3 regions of the Actinoplanes sp. NPDC019969 genome follow, and region 1 is predicted to be linked to each of the others. Evidence: predicted binding sites of a transcription regulator. Region 1 holds the regulator's gene; each other region holds the start of a gene.
What was found. Region 1 encodes HrcA, which represses chaperone genes, less so after heat shock. Its sites were predicted from a motif close to GGTTNGCACNCTCNNNNNGAGNGTGCNAACC; they were not measured.
Positions count from the first base shown of each region.

Region 2: the regulator HrcA is predicted to act here: its motif matches at 2,330-2,360, upstream of ACZ3II_RS02675 (FmdB family zinc ribbon protein).
Region 3: the regulator HrcA is predicted to act here: its motif matches at 1,648-1,678, upstream of groES (co-chaperone GroES).

Region 1 is NZ_JBVHFK010000025.1:50,987-57,924, forward strand. It holds gene ACZ3II_RS41900 (diguanylate cyclase) at 1-1,206, opposite strand, end outside; gene ACZ3II_RS41905 (hypothetical protein) at 1,279-2,148, opposite strand; gene ACZ3II_RS41910 (enoyl-CoA hydratase-related protein) at 2,247-3,011, opposite strand; gene hemW (radical SAM family heme chaperone HemW) at 3,043-4,242, shown strand; gene hrcA (heat-inducible transcriptional repressor HrcA) at 4,360-5,382, shown strand; gene dnaJ (molecular chaperone DnaJ) at 5,417-6,553, shown strand; gene ACZ3II_RS41930 (16S rRNA (uracil(1498)-N(3))-methyltransferase) at 6,641-6,938, shown strand, end outside.
Region 2 is NZ_JBVHFK010000001.1:568,107-575,044, reverse strand. It holds gene ACZ3II_RS02690 (translation initiation factor 2) at 233-562, opposite strand; gene ACZ3II_RS02685 (hypothetical protein) at 627-806, shown strand; gene ACZ3II_RS02680 (hypothetical protein) at 1,025-1,438, opposite strand; gene ACZ3II_RS02675 (FmdB family zinc ribbon protein) at 1,967-2,308, opposite strand; gene ACZ3II_RS02670 (5-formyltetrahydrofolate cyclo-ligase) at 2,429-3,109, opposite strand; gene ACZ3II_RS02665 (GGDEF domain-containing protein) at 3,192-5,318, shown strand; gene ACZ3II_RS02660 (UTP--glucose-1-phosphate uridylyltransferase) at 5,364-6,254, shown strand; gene ACZ3II_RS02655 (molybdopterin molybdotransferase MoeA) at 6,251-6,938, shown strand, end outside.
Region 3 is NZ_JBVHFK010000002.1:552,039-558,976, reverse strand. It holds gene groL (chaperonin GroEL) at 1-1,137, opposite strand, end outside; gene groES (co-chaperone GroES) at 1,210-1,524, opposite strand; gene ACZ3II_RS09030 (class I SAM-dependent methyltransferase) at 1,750-2,925, shown strand; gene ybaK (Cys-tRNA(Pro) deacylase) at 2,938-3,420, shown strand; gene ACZ3II_RS09020 (sugar ABC transporter substrate-binding protein) at 3,530-4,615, shown strand; gene ACZ3II_RS09015 (ATP-binding cassette domain-containing protein) at 4,642-5,445, shown strand; gene ACZ3II_RS09010 (sugar ABC transporter permease) at 5,442-6,701, shown strand; gene ACZ3II_RS09005 (ROK family transcriptional regulator) at 6,739-6,938, shown strand, end outside.

The DNA.
Region 1 (6,938 bases):
CCGCAGGTAGAGGTCGCTGTCCCGGCGGCCGACCGCCTCCACCAGGGTGATCCGGTCGAGGGCGAGCGCGGTCGCGCCGGCCAGCACCTCGAGCGCGTCCCGGCCGGCCAGGAGCGCGGCCCGGTCGCCGGTGACGATCAGCGCGCCACCGCCGGGCCGGGCCACGGCGAGCGGTTCCAGCCGGAGCGGGCAGATCAGGGTGGGGTCCCCGCCGTCGTCGGCGGACCAGAAACTGCGGGAACCGGGCCCGGCCGCGTCCCGCCGGCAGTCGTCTGTGGCGAGGATCACGGTCCGGACGGCCGAGGGCGGCAGCAACCGGGCGACCGCGGCCCGCACCGCCGCCTCGACGGCGGGCGGGTCGGAGGCCGAGACCAGCGCGGTGTTCGCGGACCGCAGCGCGCGTTCCCGGGCCAGGGCCTGACTGTGCTGGTGGATGGCGTCGGCGAGCCGGGTGATGGTGAGCACCAGGGTGATCGTTCCGGTGACGGCGATCACCAATCCGTTGCGCACCGTCCCGGTGAGCGCCTCGACGATCAGCACGAACGGCGGGGTGGCGGCGGAGGCGGCGAGCAGGGCGGTGTCCCGGAACCGCCACGGCGACATCCGGGGCGGGCGCGGCTCGGTGAGCCGGGCCATCGACGGGTGCAGCGCCGACGCGCCCCAGGCCACGTACAGCACCACGAACGCGGACTCGGCCACCTCGCTTCCGCCGGTCAGCGGATAGAACACGTCCCCGGCGAGCATCGCGGCGCCGCCGGTGACCAGCAGGATCGCGGCGGGATTACGCGGGTCGGCGGTGAGCAGGCGCACCGCCACGGCGATCAGCAGCAGGTCGCCGATCACGTCGGCGGGCGACACCGTCGCGAACCGGCCGGCCGGGCTGACCACGAACACCCAGACCACCAGCATGGCGGCGCAGGCGAACGCCACCAGGTCGATCAGGCGGGCCCGGTCGACGAGCAGCGCCCCGCCCCGGGTGAACTGCAGCAGGCTCAGCGCGACCAGGGCGAACATCGCCAGGTAGGCGGTGTCGGCGAGGGCGGTGCGGTGGAACTCGAAGAGGACGTCGCCGGCCGACAGGGCCGCGAGCGAGCCGGCCAGCAGAAGCCACGGGGCGCGGCGGGCCGGGCGGTGGCGGCGTACACCGAGGAGGATCGCGCCGGCGCTTCCCACCCCCAGCAGGAGCCACACGGTCGCCGTCAGCACGCCCTACTTAGTACCAGGGTGGTTGCGCAGTGTCCATGTCGATATATACGCAGCGCAACCTGGAGGGGGAGATCACCGGAACACCTCGGCCACGACCTGTGCCTGGTTGCCGCCTCTGCCGTCGGCCACCGGCTGCCATTTCCCCTCGGGGGCACGCCATTCCAGGTCACCGAAACGTACCCGTTCGAGACCGGTGGCGGAGGCGTGCGAGACCAGCCAGTGCGCGAACCGCCAGCCGGTGTTCGGGTTGGCCACGTCGAGGGTCAGCCCGGCCACCGCCTCGGCGCTGTGCGCCTGGGCGGACAGTTTCTTGCCCCAGTCGAGCCGCAGGCTGGCCAGCAGAGCGGTGGCCGCCTCCGCGCCGCGGACCGTCGGATCGTCCGGCACGACGCACTCGACAGCGCCGGTGGCCCGGCCGGTCAGGGCGGCGGCCAGCACCTTCGACTCGTCGGCCCACTTCTCGTAGGCCTCGGGGTAGGCCGAGCGCTGCACCTTCTGCGCGGCGTCGGTGACCCGCATCTTCTCCCAGCCCTTGACCTTCTTGAGGGCCACGTAGAACTTGTCGGCGGCGTACCTCGGGTCGCTGATCTGCTCGATCGTGCCCCAGCCCTGGCTGGGGCGTTGCTGGAAGAGGCCGACCGAGTCGCGGTCGCCGCTGTCCAGGTTCTCCAGCTTGGACTCCTGGAACGCGGTGGCCAGCGCGACCACGACGGCCCGCTCGGGCATGTTGCGCCGGACGCCGACCGCGGCGATGGTCGCCGCGTTGGCCATCTGGGCGGTGTCCAGGGTGACCTTGCCGTCGGCGTTGACCGTGCACTCCGGGCCGAGCCGGGGCAGTGTGATGCTGTCGGCCACGTTGTTGACCAGAACGGCCACACCGGCCACGGCGATGAGGGCCAGCAGGGCGACCACGCCCAGGACCGGTTTCGCTCGCACCCCCACCTCCTGTCGATTCGGACGCCAAGCCTAGACAACGAGCGCTCGCGGCCGGGCGTCACCGCTGCGCGGGCACCCGACCGAGATGATCTTCCGTGGGACGGTCACCGGACCCAGCGTGGATCCCGCTTCTCCCGGGCCGCGGCGACACCCTCCCGGCCTTCGGCCGACTTGAAGTATCCGGACGAACGGTGGGCGAGATCGGCCAGGTCGGCCCGGATCGATTCGTTGCGCGTACGCCGCAGCAGTTGTTTCGTCCCGGCGAGCGCGAGCGGGCCACCCCGCAGCAGCGACGCGCAGTAGCCGGACACCGCGGCGTCCAGGTCCTCCTCCGCGACGGCCGCGGTGACCAGGCCGATCTCGGCGGCCCGGGGCCCGTCGAAGACGTCACCGGTGAGGTAGAGCTCGGCGGCGGCCCGGGGCGCCAGCCGGGGCAGCACGGTGGCGCTGATCACAGCGGGGATCACGCCGAGCCGTACCTCGGTGAAGGCGAAGGTGGCCGACCGGGCGCAGACCGCGATGTCGGCCGCGCCGATCAGGCCGAGACCACCGGCCCGGGCCGGGCCGCCGATCCGGGCGATCACCGGTTTCGGGAACTCCCAGAGCACGGCCAGGACGTCGGCGAGCATCTCCGCGGGCAGCCGGTCGCCGGGCCCGGCCGCGGCGGTCTCCCGCAGGTCGACGCCGGAGCAGAAGACCGGGCCGGTGTGCGAGAGGACCACGACCCGGCTGTCCGGGTCGGCGGCGGACGCGGCCAGCGCGTCGAGCAGCTTCGTGAGCAGGGCGGTCGACAGCGCGTTGCGGTTGCCGGGGTTGTCGAGTGTCATCGTGGTCACGCCGGCGGCGGTGACGGTACGGACCAGATCCATCCCGGAACTGTAAGACGTGCACACTTGTCGGATGGCCGGCGCACTCCCCGATGGTGAACCCGTACCCGCTGACGGGTCCCTCCCCGACGAGGCCACCCGTCGGGTGGGCAAGGACGGGTTCGCCGTCTACGTCCACGTCCCGTTCTGCGCGAGCCGCTGCGGCTACTGCGACTTCAACACGTACACCGCCGGTGAGCTGGGCGGCGGCGCGAGCCGCGAGGAGTACGCGGACACCGTCCTGGCCGAGCTCGCCCTGGCCGCCCGGGTGATCGAGCCCGGCCGGGTGGACACGGTCTTCGTCGGCGGCGGCACGCCGACCCTGCTCAGCGCCGGCGACCTGGGCCGGATCCTGGAGGGCGTCGACCGGACCTGGGGCCTGGCCCCGGGCGCCGAGGTGACCACCGAGGCCAACCCGGAATCGGTTGATCCGCACTATCTGCGAGACCTGCGGCGGGCCGGCTTCACCCGGATCTCGCTCGGCATGCAGTCGGCGGCGGCCGGCGTGCTGCGCGTCCTCGACCGCAAGCACACCGCCGGCCGGGCGCCGCAGGCCGCGACCGAGGCCCGCGAGGCCGGGTTCGAGCACGTCAACCTGGACCTGATCTACGGCACGCCGGGGGAGTCGGAGGACGACTTCGCGCGGTCCCTGCGGGCCGTCGTCGACGCCGGGGTGGATCACGTGAGCGCCTACGCGCTGATCGTCGAGGACGGCACCCGGATGGCGTCGCTGATGCGGCGGGGCGAGCTGCCCTACCCCTCGGACGACGTGGCCGCCGACCGCTACCTGGCCGCCGAGGCGGCGCTGACCGACGCCGGATTCGGGTGGTACGAGGTGTCGAACTGGGCGAAACCGGGCGGGGAGTGCCGGCACAACCTGCTGTACTGGACCGGCGCCGACTGGTGGGGCCTGGGGCCGGGCGCGCACAGCCACGTCGGCGGGGTCCGCTGGTGGAACGTCAAGCATCCGTCGGCGTACGCGAAACGCCTCGCCGCCGGAACCTCCCCCGGACACGCCCGGGAGTTGCTCACCGATGACGACCGGCACATGGAGGACGTGATGCTGCGGGTGCGGCTGCGTGACGGCATCCCGCTCGACCGGGTGGACGCCACGGGCGCCGCGCGGGCGCTGGCCGACGGCCTGTTGGAGCCCGAGGCGTACGCGGCGGGCCGTCTCGCCCTGACCCTCCGGGGCCGTCTCCTGGCCGACGCGGTCGTCCGGGACGTCCTGTGAGGGGATCCCGGCAGCCGTAATCCGAAGCCGGTACGTACTTTCGATCATCGCGCTGCCGCCGCCCGCGACGTAGACTGGCACTCTATTAGCGGGAGTGCCAACAGGGGGAGGGGTCATATGAGTCTGGATGACCGCAAGCTCGAGGTGCTCCGGGCGATCGTCGAGGACTACGTCGAGACCCAGGAGCCGGTGGGCAGCAAGGCTCTGGTCGACCGGCACAAACTCGGCGTCTCCCCGGCCACCGTGCGCAACGACATGGCGGTGCTGGAGGAGGAGGGCTACATCCGGCAGCCGCACACCAGCGCCGGCCGGGTGCCCACCGACGCCGGCTACCGGCTCTTCGTCGACCGGCTCACCAAGATCAAGCCGCTCAGCCCGGCCGAGCGCCGTGCCATCGAGCGGTTCATGATCGGCGCCGTCGACCTCGACGACGTGGTGCACCGCACGGTCCGGCTGCTCGCCCAGCTGACCCGCCAGGTCGCCGTCGTGCAATATCCGAGCCTGTCCCGCTCGGCCGTCCGGCATCTCGAGCTGGTCCCGATCTCCACGACCCGCCTGATGCTCGTGATGATCACCGACACCGGCCGGGTCGAGCAGCGCCTGGTCGAGATGCCCGGCCCGATCGGCGACGGCGACGTGTGGGACCTGCGCCGCCGGGTCAACGAGAAACTGGCCGGTCAGCGCCTCGCCGACACCCCCGCCCTGGTGCAGAAACTCGTCGAGGAGACCGATCCGGAGCGGCGCGGCACGATGACCTGTCTCGCCTCGGTCCTGCTGGAGACCCTGGTCGAGCGGAGTGAGGAGCGCCTCGCGCTCGCCGGTACGGCCAACTTGACACGCGGCGGTGTGCTGGACTTCCAGGGCACACTGCGGCCCGTCCTCGAAGCCCTCGAGGAGGAGGTCATCCTTCTGAAGCTCATCGGCGATCTGGAGCCCCGCACCACCCGGGTCCTGATCGGCGACGAGAACCAGATCGACAACCTGCGGTCGGCGTCCGTGGTGAGCAGCGGTTACGGACCGGGCACCACGATCGTTGGTGGGCTCGGTGTGCTGGGCCCCACCCGGATGGACTACCCCGGCACTATCGCTACCGTTCGTGCAGTGGCACGCTACGTTGGCGACCTGTTGGCACAGAATTGACGGATTCGCGCAGACATTGAGGACTCCAAACCCCGTGGCCAAGGACTATTACGGAATTCTCGGTGTGAGCCGGGACGCCACCGACGACGAGATCAAGCGCGCCTACCGCAAACTGGCTCGGCAGTACCACCCGGACGTCAACCCCGATCCGGAGGCGCACGACAAGTTCAAAGAGATCAACGCGGCGTACGAGGTTCTCTCCGACGACCAGAAGCGTCAGGTCGTCGACCTCGGCGGTGACCCTCTCGCGCCCGGCGGCGGCATGCCCGGCGGCGCCGGCGGGGCCGGCCCGTTCGTCGGTTTCCAGGACATCATGGACGCGTTCTTCGGCACCGCCGCCGGCGGTGGCTCCCGGGGCCCGCGCCCGCGCACCCGCCCCGGCGCCGACGCGATCCTGCGGCTGGAGCTCGACCTGGTCGAGACGGCCTTCGGGGTGGAGGCGCCGATCACCGTCGACACCGCGGTGCTCTGCACCCAGTGCTCCGGCGCCGGCACCGCGCCCGGCACCCACCTGGCCACCTGTGACGTGTGCTCCGGCCGCGGCGAGGTCCAGTCGGTGCAGCGGACCTTCCTCGGCCAGGTCGTCTCGTCCCGCCCCTGCCAGAACTGCCAGGGTCACGGCACGACCATCCCCACCCCGTGCCCGACGTGCGCGGGCGACGGCCGGATCCGGACCCGCCGCTCCCTCACCGTCAAGATCCCGGCGGGCGTCGAGGACGGCATGCGGATCCGCCTGGCCCAGCAGGGCGAGGTCGGTCCCGGCGGCGGCACCGCCGGCGACCTCTACGTGGAGATCCACGAGCGCCCGCACGACGTCTACTCGCGCAAGGGCGACGACCTGCACTGCCGCGTCACGCTGCCGATGACCGCGGCCGCGCTCGGCACCCGGATGACCATCAAGACCCTCGACGGCGAGGAGAACATCGAGGTCAAGCCGGGCACCCAGCCGGCCAGCACGCTGCGGATCCGTGGCAAGGGCGTGCCGCACCTGCGCGGTCAGGGCCGCGGCGAGCTGTTCGTGCACCTCGACGTCAAGACGCCGACCAAGCTCACCGCCGACCAGGAGCGGATGCTCCGCGACTTCGCCAAGACCCGTGGCGAGGACGTGGCGGAGCTCAGCAAGCAGGGCGGCTTCTTCAGCCGCATGCGCGACGCTTTCAACGGCCACTAACGGTCGCCGTCCGGGTTCCGCGTGGCGTCCCCGCGCGGTCCCGGACACCCCTGCTCGGGTACGCCGTGAGCCCGGTACCGTGCGGGCATGTCCGCACCACTGTTCCTGGTCGAGAGCCTGCCCACCGGATCGTCCTTCACGCTGGACGGGCCGGAGGGACATCACGCCGCCACCGTGCAGCGGCTCCGGGCCGGTGAGTCGCTGATCCTCGCCGACGGCCGGGGCGGGACCGCGCGCGCCGAGGTGACCGCCGTCGGCCGGGGCAGTGTCGACGTCACGGTGCTCAGCGTCGCCGGGGAGCCCGCCCCGGACCCCCGGCTGACCGTGGTGCAGGGCATCGCCAAGGGCGACCGGGGTGAGCTGGCCGTCCAGGCGATGACCGAGG
Region 2 (6,938 bases), on a different contig from region 1:
TCTCCGGCGGTTCGGACGTGGTCGGACGGTGCCGGGCGATTCGGGCATGGTCGAGAGTGCGCGGGGTGGTCCGGATGTGGTCGGACTGGGCTGGGGTGGTCCGGGCAGGTCCGGATGTGGGCGGGATGCTCTGGAGGCGGTCATACCGCGCTCGGGGTCGACCGGACGTGGCCGCGAGGACGATCCGGGTGGTCTGCGGCGATCGGCCGAGGTGGGCCCCACCAGGGTGTGGTCAGAAGACGAGGCGGGCGCAGAGCAGGCACATGACGACGAGGGCGATGGCGCCGGCGACCAGGCCGATGCCGTAGGTGACGGTCCGGGCCGAGCCCTCCGCCTCGTCGAGAGCGATGTTGTCCTGCACCGGCATCCGGCGCGGCGGCGGCGGATGCGCGATCGTCGGCGGGCGCCAGTCGGCCGGGGGCGGCGCGGCGCGTGGCGGCCCCTGGTAGCCGGGGGGCTCGGGAGCCGGCGGCGCGGGATCGGGGCGGCCCAGTGACTCGGCGGCAGAATCGGGCCGCTGCCAGTAGGCGTCGTCGTCCGGAAGACCGGTGGGGGAACTCACGTTCACCGACGGTACAGCCGGAGGGGGACGACGGCTGCGCCGCTGTCGGCTTACCCTCGTAGTCGTGGACATCCTGGAGGGCCCTGAACGGGACAACGACGCCGAGCGTGAGGTGGACTTCGAGTCCGAAGGGGCGCCGGTGTTGCCCGAGCAGACCCGCGACGACACCGAGCGGGGCTGGGGCGAGCGCTCCTACTCCAATGACGACCGGCTGCTGGAGGACCGCCCGCCGCACTGGGACTGACCCCTCTCGCCGTGTCGAGGCTGGAACCATTCGTCCCGCCCTGGGATCGATGCCTCGCGCCGGGTGAGGGCTGACATCCGCCTGCGCCTGGTGTTGGCACCGATACCCACCGCCCGGTGATGGAATCGATACCCCTTGCCGAGCCGGGACCGGCGCCTTCCGCCGCACTGGGACTGGCCTTCCGCCGCCCGGGCGGAGAGTTCCCGCTGCACCGGGGGTCAGCTCGGGCGGATCACGATGGCGAAGCCGCGGCCCGCGGTGGAGATCGCGCGGTCGGCCTCGGCCGGGGCCAATGCGAGCAGCAGGCCACCGGTGACGGGATCGTCGGCGCCGGTGACCTCCAGGACCAGGGCGCCGCTCGCGACCGGGACGCTCCGGTCCCGGTCGTTGTCGATGCGCAGCAGGTCGACGCGGTTGCCGGGGCGTACCACGGTCAGCGCGGTCGGATCGGCGAGCCGCACCGGAACTCCGACGCTGCCCGGTGGGATCGCGCGTGCGGGCCGGGCCGCGCCAGGCGGCGGCGCCGAAGGGCTGCCGGCGGACACGGAGAGCGGCGATGGCGTCGAGAGCGGTGTGCAGCCGGTCGGCTCGATCCAGAGGACACCTGCGGCCGTGACCAACAGCACGGCCACCGAAGCCAGGCGAAGCAGGGTGCCGCGACCCGGTCGACGCCAGCGCACCGGGTCGAGGCGCTCGTCGGGTGGTGCCGTGTCGGGGCGAGGCATCTGACCTCCAGGATCCAATTGCCGAACCGGGCTTTCCGGAAGGGGCGGCTGCTCGGGGCGCTGCGGGAGCGAACGCGCCGAGATTAGGCAGCCGCCGTCCGGCTATGGATCCGTCCCTGTGGGCAGCCAGGTGCTGTGGAGAACCAGCGAGCGATCAGCGGATCTTGGTAGGTGCAGGCGACGCGTGAAGGAGCATCGGGAAGCGCGCGGGCCACGCCTGGAAGGAGCGTCGAGGGCCGCGGGAAGGCGTAGGAGGGGCGTTGAGGAAGAGGCGGATGGGCGTGGCCAGGGCCGGCCGCGGCGGCGCCCCATGAGAATGGCCCGGCCAGTTGGCCGGGCCATTTCGATCAAGTGGCCGGGGCAGTTGGAGCTCAAGCCCGTGCGCCGGGGCGGCACGCGATCACTGAGCAGCGGGGGCCGCGTCCCGAAGGGGCGTCAAGAAGACGCCGGCGTCTTCGCTCCGCCGCTGGAAGACGACGAGGACGACGAGGTGGTCGAACTCGACGAAGGCGTCGACGAGGATGCGGACGAAGACGACGAAGTGGAGTCGGCCTTCTTGGCGGGCTCGCTGGTCGAGGACTTCTCGGCGCTCACACTGCCGGCGCGGGAGTCGTTGCGGTAGAAACCCGAACCCTTGAAGACGATGCCGACCGAGTTGAAGACCTTGCGGAGCTTGCCCTGGCAGTTCGGGCACTCGGTGAGCGCCGGGTCGGAGAACGACTGCACGGCTTCGAGCTGCTCACCGCATTCGGTGCAGGCGTACTGGTAGGTAGGCACGGCTCCTCCGGATCATTCGGCTGCTGGCACTCGCCAACTCCGAGTGCCAATGTTGCGGCATCGGAGGTCAATTCGTCCACTCGACGCCCAGCCTGAGGGAGAAGCGGCCGGTGGCTGTCGTCACAGCGGGCGCGGGGAGAAACCGCCGCTGGGGGTGATCACGGCCTGGACGCGGCGGTCGTGCGGCTCGGCGGGGACGGTCTCGACGTCCTCGCCGTCATGGAGAAGCGCCACGGTCAGCGGGCCTGAGAAAGGTCGGCCGGGCAAGTGCGTCGCGGTTGGCGGGCCGGAAGGAGAGAGGTCGGACGGGGGTGAGGGGAGGAGGCGGGAGAGGGCGCGGTCGTACGAGCCGCCGCCCCGGCCCATTCGGGTGCCGTTGTGGGAGACGGCCAAGGCGGGCACGAGAACCAGGTCGGCGGAGCGGATCGCGTCGGGGCCGAGGTGGGGGCCGGTCGGTTCGCGGAGGGCGCGAGGGGCGTCGGCCAGGGTTCCGGTGAAGGCGGCCCAGTCCAGGTCGTTGTCGGGGAGCAGGACGGGCAGCAGGAGGCGGCCGTCCGGCGGAAGTTCGGCGGCGAGGAGGAAGGGCAGGTCGGGGCCGCCGGGTTCGGAGCCGACGGGGACGTAGGCGGCGATGATGCGGGGGCGGGTACGGCGTACCAGGGCAAGGGTTTGATCCTGCAGTTGGGCGGCAGCCGCGAGTCGGACGCTGGCGGAAAGTGATCGACGCGCCGTGAGTAGGCGAGTGCGGAGCGCGATCTTGATTTGCCGTGATTTTTCCGCATCAGCGGTTAAATCCGACATGCAACACCCCCTTACGGAAACCGGCAAACGGCACACACTATGTCAGCATCGCTGGAAGAGAGGGCCACTCCCGGGAGGATGTGTGACACTACGTGGCCGGCTGACCAGCGCATTCCTGGTGGTCGTGCTCGGTCCGGTCCTGCTGGGGTCCATCTTCGTCGCGCTGACCGTCGGGGCTGTGAACCGGGAGCGGACCACAGAGCGTCTCGATCACGCGGAGGCGACGGTGAACGCCTCGGTCGGCGCGATCTGCCGCCAGTTGCAGGCCGCCGCTGACGCCGTTGCCGTTGTCCCGGCCGAGAGCCGGGCCGCGGTCGTTGATCAGCTGGTCGCCCGAGGGCTGGCCACCGCGATCACCGTGACCGATCCAGATCAGCCGATCATGGGCCGTTCCGGCACCTTCGGCGACTCCGGCACACCCGGCTGGCAGAACTGCACGGACCCGGCGCCGACAGCAGCGGCGGGCCAGGCATCTCCGGCAGACCCCGGCCAGGCCGCGGCGGGGGAGGACGGGCGCGCGGCCACGGGAGTTGACGAGCAAGGGGGAACGGGCGAAACCGGGCCGGCAGCCGCGGGAGGAAACGGGCAGACGGCCGCGGGAACAGGGGAGAGGGCCACGGCGATCGCTGCGTCGGCGTACGCCGCAGAAGCGACAGTGACCGCAGCCCAGCGGATCGACGCCGCATTGCTGAACCGGCTGGGGGAGATCGCCGGCGCGGGCGTCGCGCTCGGCGCGGGACCGCCGGACGCCGCCGGAGCCACCCACCGCCACCTGGCCGCCGCCCCCGGCCGCCCGCTCGCCCTGAGCCTGAGCGTGCCGGCCCGCGAGTCCCCGCTGCGGTTCGCGCTGCTGCCGCTGATCGTGCTGGTCACCGCCGCCGTGGCGATCCTGGCCGCGCGCTGGCTGGCCCGTTCCACCACCCGCCCGCTCGGTGACCTGGCCTGGGCCGCGGACCGGGTGGCCAACGGCGACCTGGACACCCGTGTGCCGATCCCGCGCCCGGACGAGCTGGGCCGGCTGGCCGGCACCTTCAACCGGATGACCCGGGAGCTGCAGTCCTACGTGCAGGCGCTGACCGCCAGCCGGGACCAGCTCCGGCGGCATCTGGCGATCCTCGGCGACACCCTGTCCAGCACCCACGATCTGGACCGGATCCTGCCGGTGATCCTGCGGACCGCGATGACCGCCACCGGCGCCCGGGCCGGGCTGATCGTGCTGGCCGATCCGGCGGACGGCAGGCTGGCCGTCCGTTGCGGCTCCGGGCTGACCGGGGACTGGGACGTGCCGGCCGCCGAGCTGTCGCAGCGGCGGCTGGCGCCGGGCCGCGGCGTGCTGGGGACGGTCGCGGCGACCGGGTCACCCTTGCGGGGTACGAGCGGCGCCGCCCCGGACGAGCCACGATGTGAGTCGTATCTCGCTGTGCCGATCTGTGCCCCGCCGAACGAGGACGCCGACCCGGAGCCGGGCGTGCTCGGCGTGCTGGCCCTCTACGACCGGCTGGGCGGGCCGGGTTTCGAGGACAGCGACCTGCGGACCCTGCGGACGTTCGCCGGGCAGGCCGGGGTGGCGGTGCACAACGTGCGGGTGCACGAGGAGGCGCAGCGTCTGTCGTTGACCGACCCGCTGACCGGTCTGTGGAACTACCGTTATCTGCGCGAGGTGCTGCGCCGCGAGGTGGAGCGGGCCAGCCGGTTCGGCCGGATGCTCACCGTCCTGGTCCTCGACCTGGATCACTTCAAGGAGGTGAACGACACGTACGGGCACACGGCGGGTGACCAGGTGCTGGGCGAGTTCGCCCGGCGGATCCGGATCGGCCTGCGTGAGGTCGACGTGGCGTTCCGTCAGGGCGGTGAGGAGTTCGTGGTGCTGCTGCCGGAGACGGACGCGTACGGCGGAGTGATAGTCGCCGAGCGGCTGGGCGCCGCGGTACGGGACTGGCCGGTGCCGGTCGATCCTCGCCGGCCGGACCTCGACGACCGGATCTCGATCAGCGTCTCGATCGGGATAGCGGTGTTCCCGGAGCACGGGGCGACCGCCCAGGAGGTGCTCGACGCCGCCGACGAGGCGCTGTACGCGGCGAAGAACGCCGGCCGGGACACGTACCGTCTCGCCGAACGGGTTTCTGAAGCCGTGCCCGGGGGGCATCTGGATGCCGCGCCCGCTGTCACCGGTGGGCCGCAACCGCCGAGACACGGCCGAGGCCGCTAGTCTCGGCGCATGTCCGGGCATGAAACAGCGAAGGTGAAGTGACGAATGACGACGAAGCGCGCCGTCAAAGCGGTGATCCCGGCAGCGGGACTCGCCACCCGCTTCCTGCCGGCTACCAAGGCCGTTCCCAAGGAGCTGCTGCCGGTCGTGGACCGGCCGGTTCTGCAGTACATCGTCGAGGAGGCGGCCGCCGCCGGCATCACCGACGTCCTGCTGGTCACCGGCCGTGGCAAGACCGCGATGGTGGACCACTTCGACCGCCGGCCCGACATCGAGGACCGGCTGGAGAAGAAGGGCGACCAGGAGCGTCTCGCCGCGGTGCGCCGCTCCAGCGAGATCGCCGACGTCTACACGGTCCGGCAGGGTGAGGCCCTCGGCCTCGGGCACGCCGTCGGCCGCGCCGCCGCGCACGTCGGCGACGAGCCGTTCGCGGTGCTGCTCGGCGACGAGTTCGTGGAGGAGGACAAGCCCCTGCTCCCGGCCATGCTCGACCTGCAGGCCAAGACCGGCGGCATCGTCCTCGCCTTCATGGAGGTCGCCCCGCACGAGACCTCCCGCTACGGCATCGCCTCGGTGAAGGAGACCGGCGACCCGGACGTCGTCGAGGTCACCGGGCTGGTCGAGAAGCCGTCCCCGGAGGAGGCTCCGAGCAACCTGGCGGTCCTCGGCCGGTACGTGCTGCCCGGCAAGATCTTCGACGTCATCGCCGACACCAAGCCCGGCGCCGGCGGCGAGATCCAGCTGACCGACGCGATGGCGACGATGCTCGCCGACGGCGTGCCGGTGCACGGCATCGTCTACCGCGGCCACCGGTACGACACCGGCATGCCGCTGGGCTACCTGCAGGCCGTCGTCCAGCTCGCGGTGAAGCGGCCCGACCTCGGTGAGGAGTTCCTGGCCTGGCTCACCGAATTCGTCGGCGGCCGGAAGGGATGACCGCGACGGCCGATCGTGAGGCGGCCGCCAACGAGCTGATGCCTCTCGCCGAGTACCTGGGCAGCGTGCTGCGCAGGCTCCGCGCGCTGCCTCCGCTCGACCTCGATCTCACGCAGGCGCACGGGAACGTGCTGGCGGCCGACGTGGTCGCCCCGCACCCGTTCCCGGCGTTCGACCAGGCCGCGATCGACGGGTACGCGGCCCGATGGGAAGACCTGGCCGGCGCCGGGCGCATCGGGTCGCACCCGTCGTTCGGGCAGTTCGAGCCGGGCGCCCGCAGCGTCCGGCTCAACGTGGTCGGTGACATGGGCGCCGCGCACTGGCGCCCGGTCCGGATCACGCCGGGCACCTGTTTCTCGGTGGCGGCCGGGGCGCCGCTGCCGATCGGCGCCGACGTGGTCGTCCCGGTGCACTGGACCGACCAGGGCATGGCCGCGGTGGAGATCCTGCACGCCCCGAAACGCGGTTCGGGGGTACGCCGCGCCGGTGAGGAACTCGCCGTCGGGCAGATGCTCGCCCCGGCCGGCTCGTACGTCACCCCGCCGATGGTGGCCGTCTTCGCCGCCGCCGGCATCGGGCACGTCCTGGTCCGGCCCAGCCCGCGGGTGGTCGTCGTGGCCACCGGCGACGAACTCGTCGACGTCGGCCGGCCCAGCCAGCCCGGCCAGGTCGTCGACGCCAACT
Region 3 (6,938 bases), on a different contig from region 1:
GACCTTGATCACCGCGATGCCGCCGGAGAGCTTCGCCAGCCGCTCCTGGAGCTTCTCGCGGTCCCAGTCGGAGTCGGACGCCTCGATCTCCTTGCGGATCTGCGAGACCCGGTCGGAGACCTCGGAGGAGTTGCCGCCACCGTCGACGATGGTGGTGTTCTCCTTGTCGACCACGATGCGCCGGGCGCTGCCCAGCGACTCGATGCCGACCTGGTCCAGCTTGTAACCGAGCTCGGGGGCGATCAGCTCGCCACCGGTCGCGATCGCGAGGTCCTGCAGGATCGCCTTGCGGCGGTCACCGAAACCGGGCGCCTTCACCGCGGCGACCTTGATGGTCTTGCGCAGCGAGTTGACCACGAGGGTGGAGAGCGCCTGGCCCTCGACGTCCTCGGCGACGATCAGCAGCGGCTTGCCGGTCTGCAGCACCTTCTCCAGCAGCGGGAGCAGCTCCTCGATGCTGGAGATCTTCTGGGTGGTGATGAGGATGTGCGCGTCCTCGAGCACCGCCTCCTGCGACTCCGCGTCGGTCACGAAGTTCGGGGAGATGAAGCCCTTGTCGAACTGCAGGCCCTCGGTGACGTCGAGCTCGGTGTGCAGCGCCGAGCCCTCCTCGACGGTGATGACACCGTCGCGGCCGACCCGGTCGAACGCGTCGGCGATCAGCTCGCCGATGGTCGCGTCCTGCGCCGAGATGGTGGCCACGTTGGCGATCGCCTTGTGGTCGGCGACCTCGACGGCCTTCGCCAGCAGCGCCTTGGACACGGCCTCGGCGGCGAAGTCCATGCCCCGCTTGAGGCCGATCGGGTTGGCGCCGGCGGTCACGTTGCGCAGGCCCTCACGGACCAGCGCCTGCGCGAGCACGGTCGCCGTGGTGGTCCCGTCGCCGGCGACGTCGTTGGTCTTGGTCGCCACCTCCTTGACCAGCTGGGCGCCGAGGTTCTCGTACGGGTCGGTGAGCTCGATCTCCTTGGCGATGGTCACGCCGTCGTTGGTGATCGTCGGCGCACCGAACTTCTTGTCCAGGACGACGTTGCGACCGCGCGGCCCGAGGGTGACCTTGACCGTGTCGGCGAGGGTGTTGACGCCGTGCTCCAGGAGGTGCCGGGCGTTGTCGGAGAAGCTGAGGATCTTCGCCATGTATTGGTCCCTTCACGCACCGGCGCCCTGCCCCGAGAATCGGAACAGGGCGCCTGCACAGACGGTTAGGTCTTACTTCTCGATGACCGCGAGGACGTCGCGGGCGGAGAGCACCAGGTACTCCTCGCCGGCGTACTTGACCTCGGTGCCGCCGTACTTCGAGTAGAGAACGACGTCGCCGACCTTGACATCGAGCGGGACGCGGTTGCCCTTGTCGTCGATCCGGCCGGGACCGACGGCGAGGACGGTGCCCTCCTGGGGCTTCTCCTTGGCGGTGTCGGGGATCACGATGCCGGAAGCGGTCGTGGTCTCAGCCTCGTTCGCCTGGACCACGATGCGGTCCTCGAGCGGCTTGATCGCAACCTTGGTCGCGGTAGTCACGGGCATACCCTCCTGGGTATCAGGTTTCGCCGGCCGTGAAACAGGCCGGTCAATGCCTCATGCCACCGGGCGGGGCCGTCGTCGCGGGTGCCGGTCCGCCTGGTGCCTAACCGCACGGACGGGCCGAACGGCTGGCACCCTCATGGTGAGAGTGCTAACCGCGAGACTATGCCGGAACTAGCACTCCGTCAACCAGAGTGCCAACTCGTCACGCCAGGGAGAATGCCTGCCATGACCCCCGAGTTGTTGCGTTTGCTGCTTACCCCTGAGGGGTCGAAAGCCCTGGCCGCAGCGGTCGAGGTGACCGGCGGTGAGCCACTCGCCGCGGCCTCGGCCGTGCGGGCCCGGGGCTTCGGCGCGGAACTCGCCGCGGCCGCCTTGACCCAGGCTAGTTTGCGCGAGCGTGCCGCGATGAAGTTCGGCCCGGACGCCGCCCGGATGTTCTTCACCAGGGCGGGCCTGGAGCAGGCGACACGCGGCCCGGTCGCGGACCGGCGGGCCGCCCGGCTGGCCGCCGCCGGCGTCCGCACCCTCGCCGACCTCGGCTGTGGGCTGGGATCGGACGCTCTGGCCGCGGCCCGGCACGGGATCGCGGTGCACGCCGTGGACGCCGACCCGCTGACCGCCGCGCTGGCCGCGGCGAACGCCGAGGCCGCCGGGCTGGCCGGCCTGATCACCGTGGAGTGCGCCGACGCCACATCGGTGCCGGTGGAGCGGTACGACGCGGTCTTCGCCGACCCGGCGCGGCGCCAGGCGGGCCGCGGCCGGGTGTTCGACCCGAAGTCCTACTCCCCGCCGTGGGACTTCATCGCCGCCCTGCCCGGCCGGGTGCCGCGCACGGTGCTGAAGCTCGCGCCCGGCATCGACCACGCGCTGCTGCCGCCCGGCGCCGAAGGCGAGTGGGTCAGTGTCGGCGGCGACCTGGTGGAGGCCGCCTTCTGGTGCGGTCCGCTGGCGGACGCCGAGCGTCGGGCCACCCTGATCGGCCCCGACGCCGGCCTGGTCGGGACCGGTGACCGCACCGCTCCGGTCGGCCCGGTCGGCGCGTGGATCTACGACCCGGACCCGGCTGTGGTCCGCTCGCACCTGGTGGCGGAGTTCGCCGAGACGGTCGGCGGGCGGCTGGGCGACCCGGAGATCGCCTACGTCTACACCGACGACCCGGTGGACACCCCGTTCGCCCGCCGGCTGGCGGTCACCGACATGCTCCCGTTCTCCCTCAAGAGGCTGCGGGCGCTGCTGCGCGAGCGGGGCATCGGCGTGCTGGAGATCCGCAAGCGGGGCTCCGCGCTGGTGCCCGATCAGCTGCGCAAGGATCTGAAATTGTCCGGGCCGAACGCGGCGGGCCTGGTGCTGACCCGGGTGGACGGCGCGCCGGTGGTGCTGCTGACGGAGATGGCGCGGTAGTAGCGTGCGCGCATGGCCAAGAAAGCGGCGGGCACGCCGGCGACCGTCCTGCTGACCGCCGAGCGGGTGCCGCACACGCTCCACCCGTACGACGTCTCGCCGGACGCCCCGAACTACGGCGCCCTGGTCGCGCAGGCCCTCGGGGTGGCGCCGGAGCGGATGTTCAAGACGCTGGTGGCCGAGGTCGACGGCAGCCTGGTGGTCGCGGTGGTGCCGGTGACCGGCGACCTGGACCTGAAGGCGCTCGCCGCGGCGGCCGGCGGCAAGCGGGCCGCCCTGGCCGACCGGGCGTCCGCTGAGCGCAGCAGCGGTTACGTGCGCGGCGGGATCAGCCCGCTGGGTCAGCGCAAGCGCCTGCCCACGGTGATCGACGACACCGCCGGGAGCCTGGACCTGATGTACGTCTCCGCGGGCCGCCGCGGCCTCCAGGTGTCGCTCGTCCCGGCCGATCTGATTCGGCTGACCGGCGCCACCACCGCCCCGATCCGCACCTAATGTGACTTCAGGGGACCCGGGATAGATCGGCGTTACCGCTTGTGTTCTGCGCCACGGCGCGAATACGTTCGCGCCCCGGATGTACCTCCCCCCGAAAGGAACCGTAGGGATGCGTAAGGGAATCTGCGCCCTTGCCGCGGCCGGCCTGCTGGCCACCGGAGGTGTGGCCGCCTGCACCCGGCAGCATGGCGGCTCCGGCGGCGGTCCGAAGGCCCAGGTCGGCGTGATCCTGCCGGACACCCGGAGTTCGGCCCGCTGGGAGTCCGCCGACCTGAAGTACCTCACCGAGGCGTTCGCCGCGGTCGGCGTCACTGCCGAGATCAAGAACGCGCAGGGCGACAAGGCGCTCTTCCAGACCATCGCCGACGGGATGATCCAGAGCGGCGTCAAGGTCCTGATGATCGTCAACCTGGACTCCGGTACCGGCAAGAACGTGCTGGACAACGCCAGGAAGGCCGGGATCCGGACGATCGACTACGACCGGCTCACCCTCGACGGCGGCGCCGACTACTACGTCACCTTCGACAACGTCGAGGTCGGCCGGCTGCAGGGCCAGGGCCTGGTCGACTGCCTCACCGCCGCGCGCGTCAGCAAGCCGGTGGTGTCGTACCTCAACGGCTCGCCCACCGACAACAACGCCACCCAGTTCAAGGCCGGCTACCACTCGGTGCTGCAGCCGAAGTTCGACTCCGGCGAGTACCTGCAGGGTCCGGACCAGGACGTTCCGGAGTGGGACAACGCACAGGGTGGCACGATCTTCGAACAGCAGCTCACCCGCGACAATCGGATCGCCGGCGTGATCGCGGCCAACGACGGTGTCGCCAACGCCGTCATCGAGGTGCTGAAGAAGAACAAGCTGAACGGCGCGGTGCCGGTGACCGGCCAGGACGCCACCGTCCAGGGGCTGCAGAACATCCTGGCCGGGGACCAGTGCATGACCGTCTACAAGGCGATCGAGAAGGAGGCCGCCGCGGCCGCCGAGCTGGCCGCCGCTCTGGTCGCCGGGCAGACACCGACGGCCACCGGCCTGGTCACCGACCCGCAGACGAACCAGCCGGTCAAGTCGGTGCTGCTGCAGCCGGTGCCGATCACCCGGGAGAACATGAGGACGGTCGTCGACGACGGATACGTCACCGCGGCGGAACTCTGCACGGGCGTCTTCGAGAAGGCCTGCGCCGACGTGGGGATCAGCTGACCCGCGCACCGAACGAAGGAGAGACAGTGGCTGTGGAACCGCTCCTCGAGCTGCGCGGGATCGACAAGAGCTTCGGGCCCGTACGGGTTCTGCACGACGTCGCGCTGAGCGTCTACCCCGGTGAGGTGACCGCTCTGGTCGGCGACAACGGCGCCGGCAAGTCGACGCTGGTCAAGTGCATCAGCGGCATCTACCCGATCGACTCCGGGACGGTGACCTTCGAGGGCCGGGAGGTGTCCGTGCACAGCCCGCGGGACGCCGCCGAGCTCGGCATCGAGGTCGTCTACCAGGACCTGGCGCTCTGCGACAACCTGGACATCGTCCAGAACATGTTCCTGGGCCGGGAGATCCGGCGCGGCATCGCCCTGGACGAGCCGGCCATGGAACGGCTGGCCGGGGAGACCCTGGCCAGCCTCTCGGTCCGCAGCGTCAACTCGCTGCGCCAGCTGGTGTCCAGCCTGTCCGGCGGCGAGCGGCAGACCGTGGCGATCGCCAAGGCGGTCCTGTGGAACAGCCGGATCGTCATCCTGGACGAGCCGACCGCCGCGCTGGGGATGGCACAGACCTCACACGTGCTGGAGCTGGTCCGCCGGCTGGCCGACAACGGGCTCAGTGTGGTGCTCATCTCACACAACATGAACGACGTCTTCGCCGTCGCCGACCGGATCGCCGCGCTCTATCTGGGCCGGACCGCCGCCCAGGTCCGGGCGAGCGACGTCACCCACGCCCAGGTCGTCGAGTTGATCACCAGTGGGCGCAGTGGGAATCTGGGCCTTCCGCCCGAGGCGCCCACCGACTACGCCGACCTTCTGCCCGGAGCTCCCCGATGACCAGCATGACCACGTTCGACACGCCAGGCGGTGTGACGGCCAGGCCGACCGTCGCCGGTCACCTCCGGGACTATCTGGCCCGGATCCGTGGCGGGGACCTCGGCGCGCTGCCGGCGGTGCTGGGTCTCGTACTCCTCACCCTGATCTTCGGCAGCGCCGAGCCGGAGACCTTCTTCAGCGCCGGCAACTTCGCCAACCTGTTCAACCAGGCCGCCGGCGTCACCATGATCGCGATGGGCCTGGTCTTCGTCCTGCTGCTCGGCGAGATCGACCTGTCCGCCGGGTACGCCGCCGGCGTCTGCGGCGCGGTGCTGGCGATCCTGCTCACCGAGTACGGCTACCCGCAGCCGGTCGCCCTGATCGCCGCGCTGGCCGCCGGTGTCGTGATCGGACTGGCGCTCGGCTTCCTGGTCGCCAAGATCGGCATCCCGTCGTTCGTGGTCACCCTGGCGGCCTTCCTCGCCTTCCAGGGCGTCCTGCTGAACCTGCTCGGCGAGAGCCAGATCGTCTCCATCCCGGACGGCTGGATCAAGTCGCTGAACAAGGACAGCCTCCCGGTCAGCTGGAGCTGGATCCTGGCCGGAGCCGCCACCGCCGGGTACGCCGTGGCCCAGCTGCTGCGCTACCGCGGGCGGACCCGGTACGGCCTGGTCACCGAACCGATCGGGATCGTGCTGTTCCGGATCGCCGGGCTCGCCGCGCTGATCCTGACCGCGACCGCCGTGCTCACCCAGGAACGGGCCATCAACCCGGACGTCACCTCGCTCAAGGGCGTCCCGATCGCGGTGCCGGTGATCGGCGGTTTCCTGGTGCTGTGGACGTTCGTGCTCGGCCGTACCTCGTACGGCCGGCACGTCTATGCCGTCGGGGGCAATCCGGAGGCCGCCCGCCGGGCCGGCATCCCCGTCGACCGGATCCGCATCTCGGTCTTCGTGGTCTGCTCGTTCATGACCGCGGCCGGCGGCGTCATGCTGGTCAGCCGGGCCGGCTCGGTCGACCCCGGCACCGGCGGCAGCAGCACCCTGCTCAACGCCGTCGGGGCCGCGGTGATCGGCGGCATCAGCCTCTTCGGCGGCAAGGGAAAGGTGATCCACGCCGTGATCGGTGGCGCGGTGATCGCGGTCATCGACAATGGCATGTACCTGATGGACTTCTCGTCCGGCACCCGCTACATCTTCACGGGTGTGATCCTGCTTGTCGCCGCCGGTGTCGACGCGCTGGCCCGGCGCCGCGCCGCCGCGACCGGCAACAGGTAACCATGGTCGAGTCACGGGGACGGGGAACGAAACGCTGATGCGAGCGAGCCCGAGCCAGGAAGAGGTGCGCCGGCACAACCTGGGAACCCTCCTGCGGTATGTGCACGTCCACGGCGCCACCTCCCGGGCCGAGCTCACCACCCGCCTGGGCTTGAACCGCAGCACCATCGGCGCGCTGACCTCCGACCTGATCGGCGCCGGCCTGGTCACCGAGGCGGCGCCGCGCGAGACCGGCCG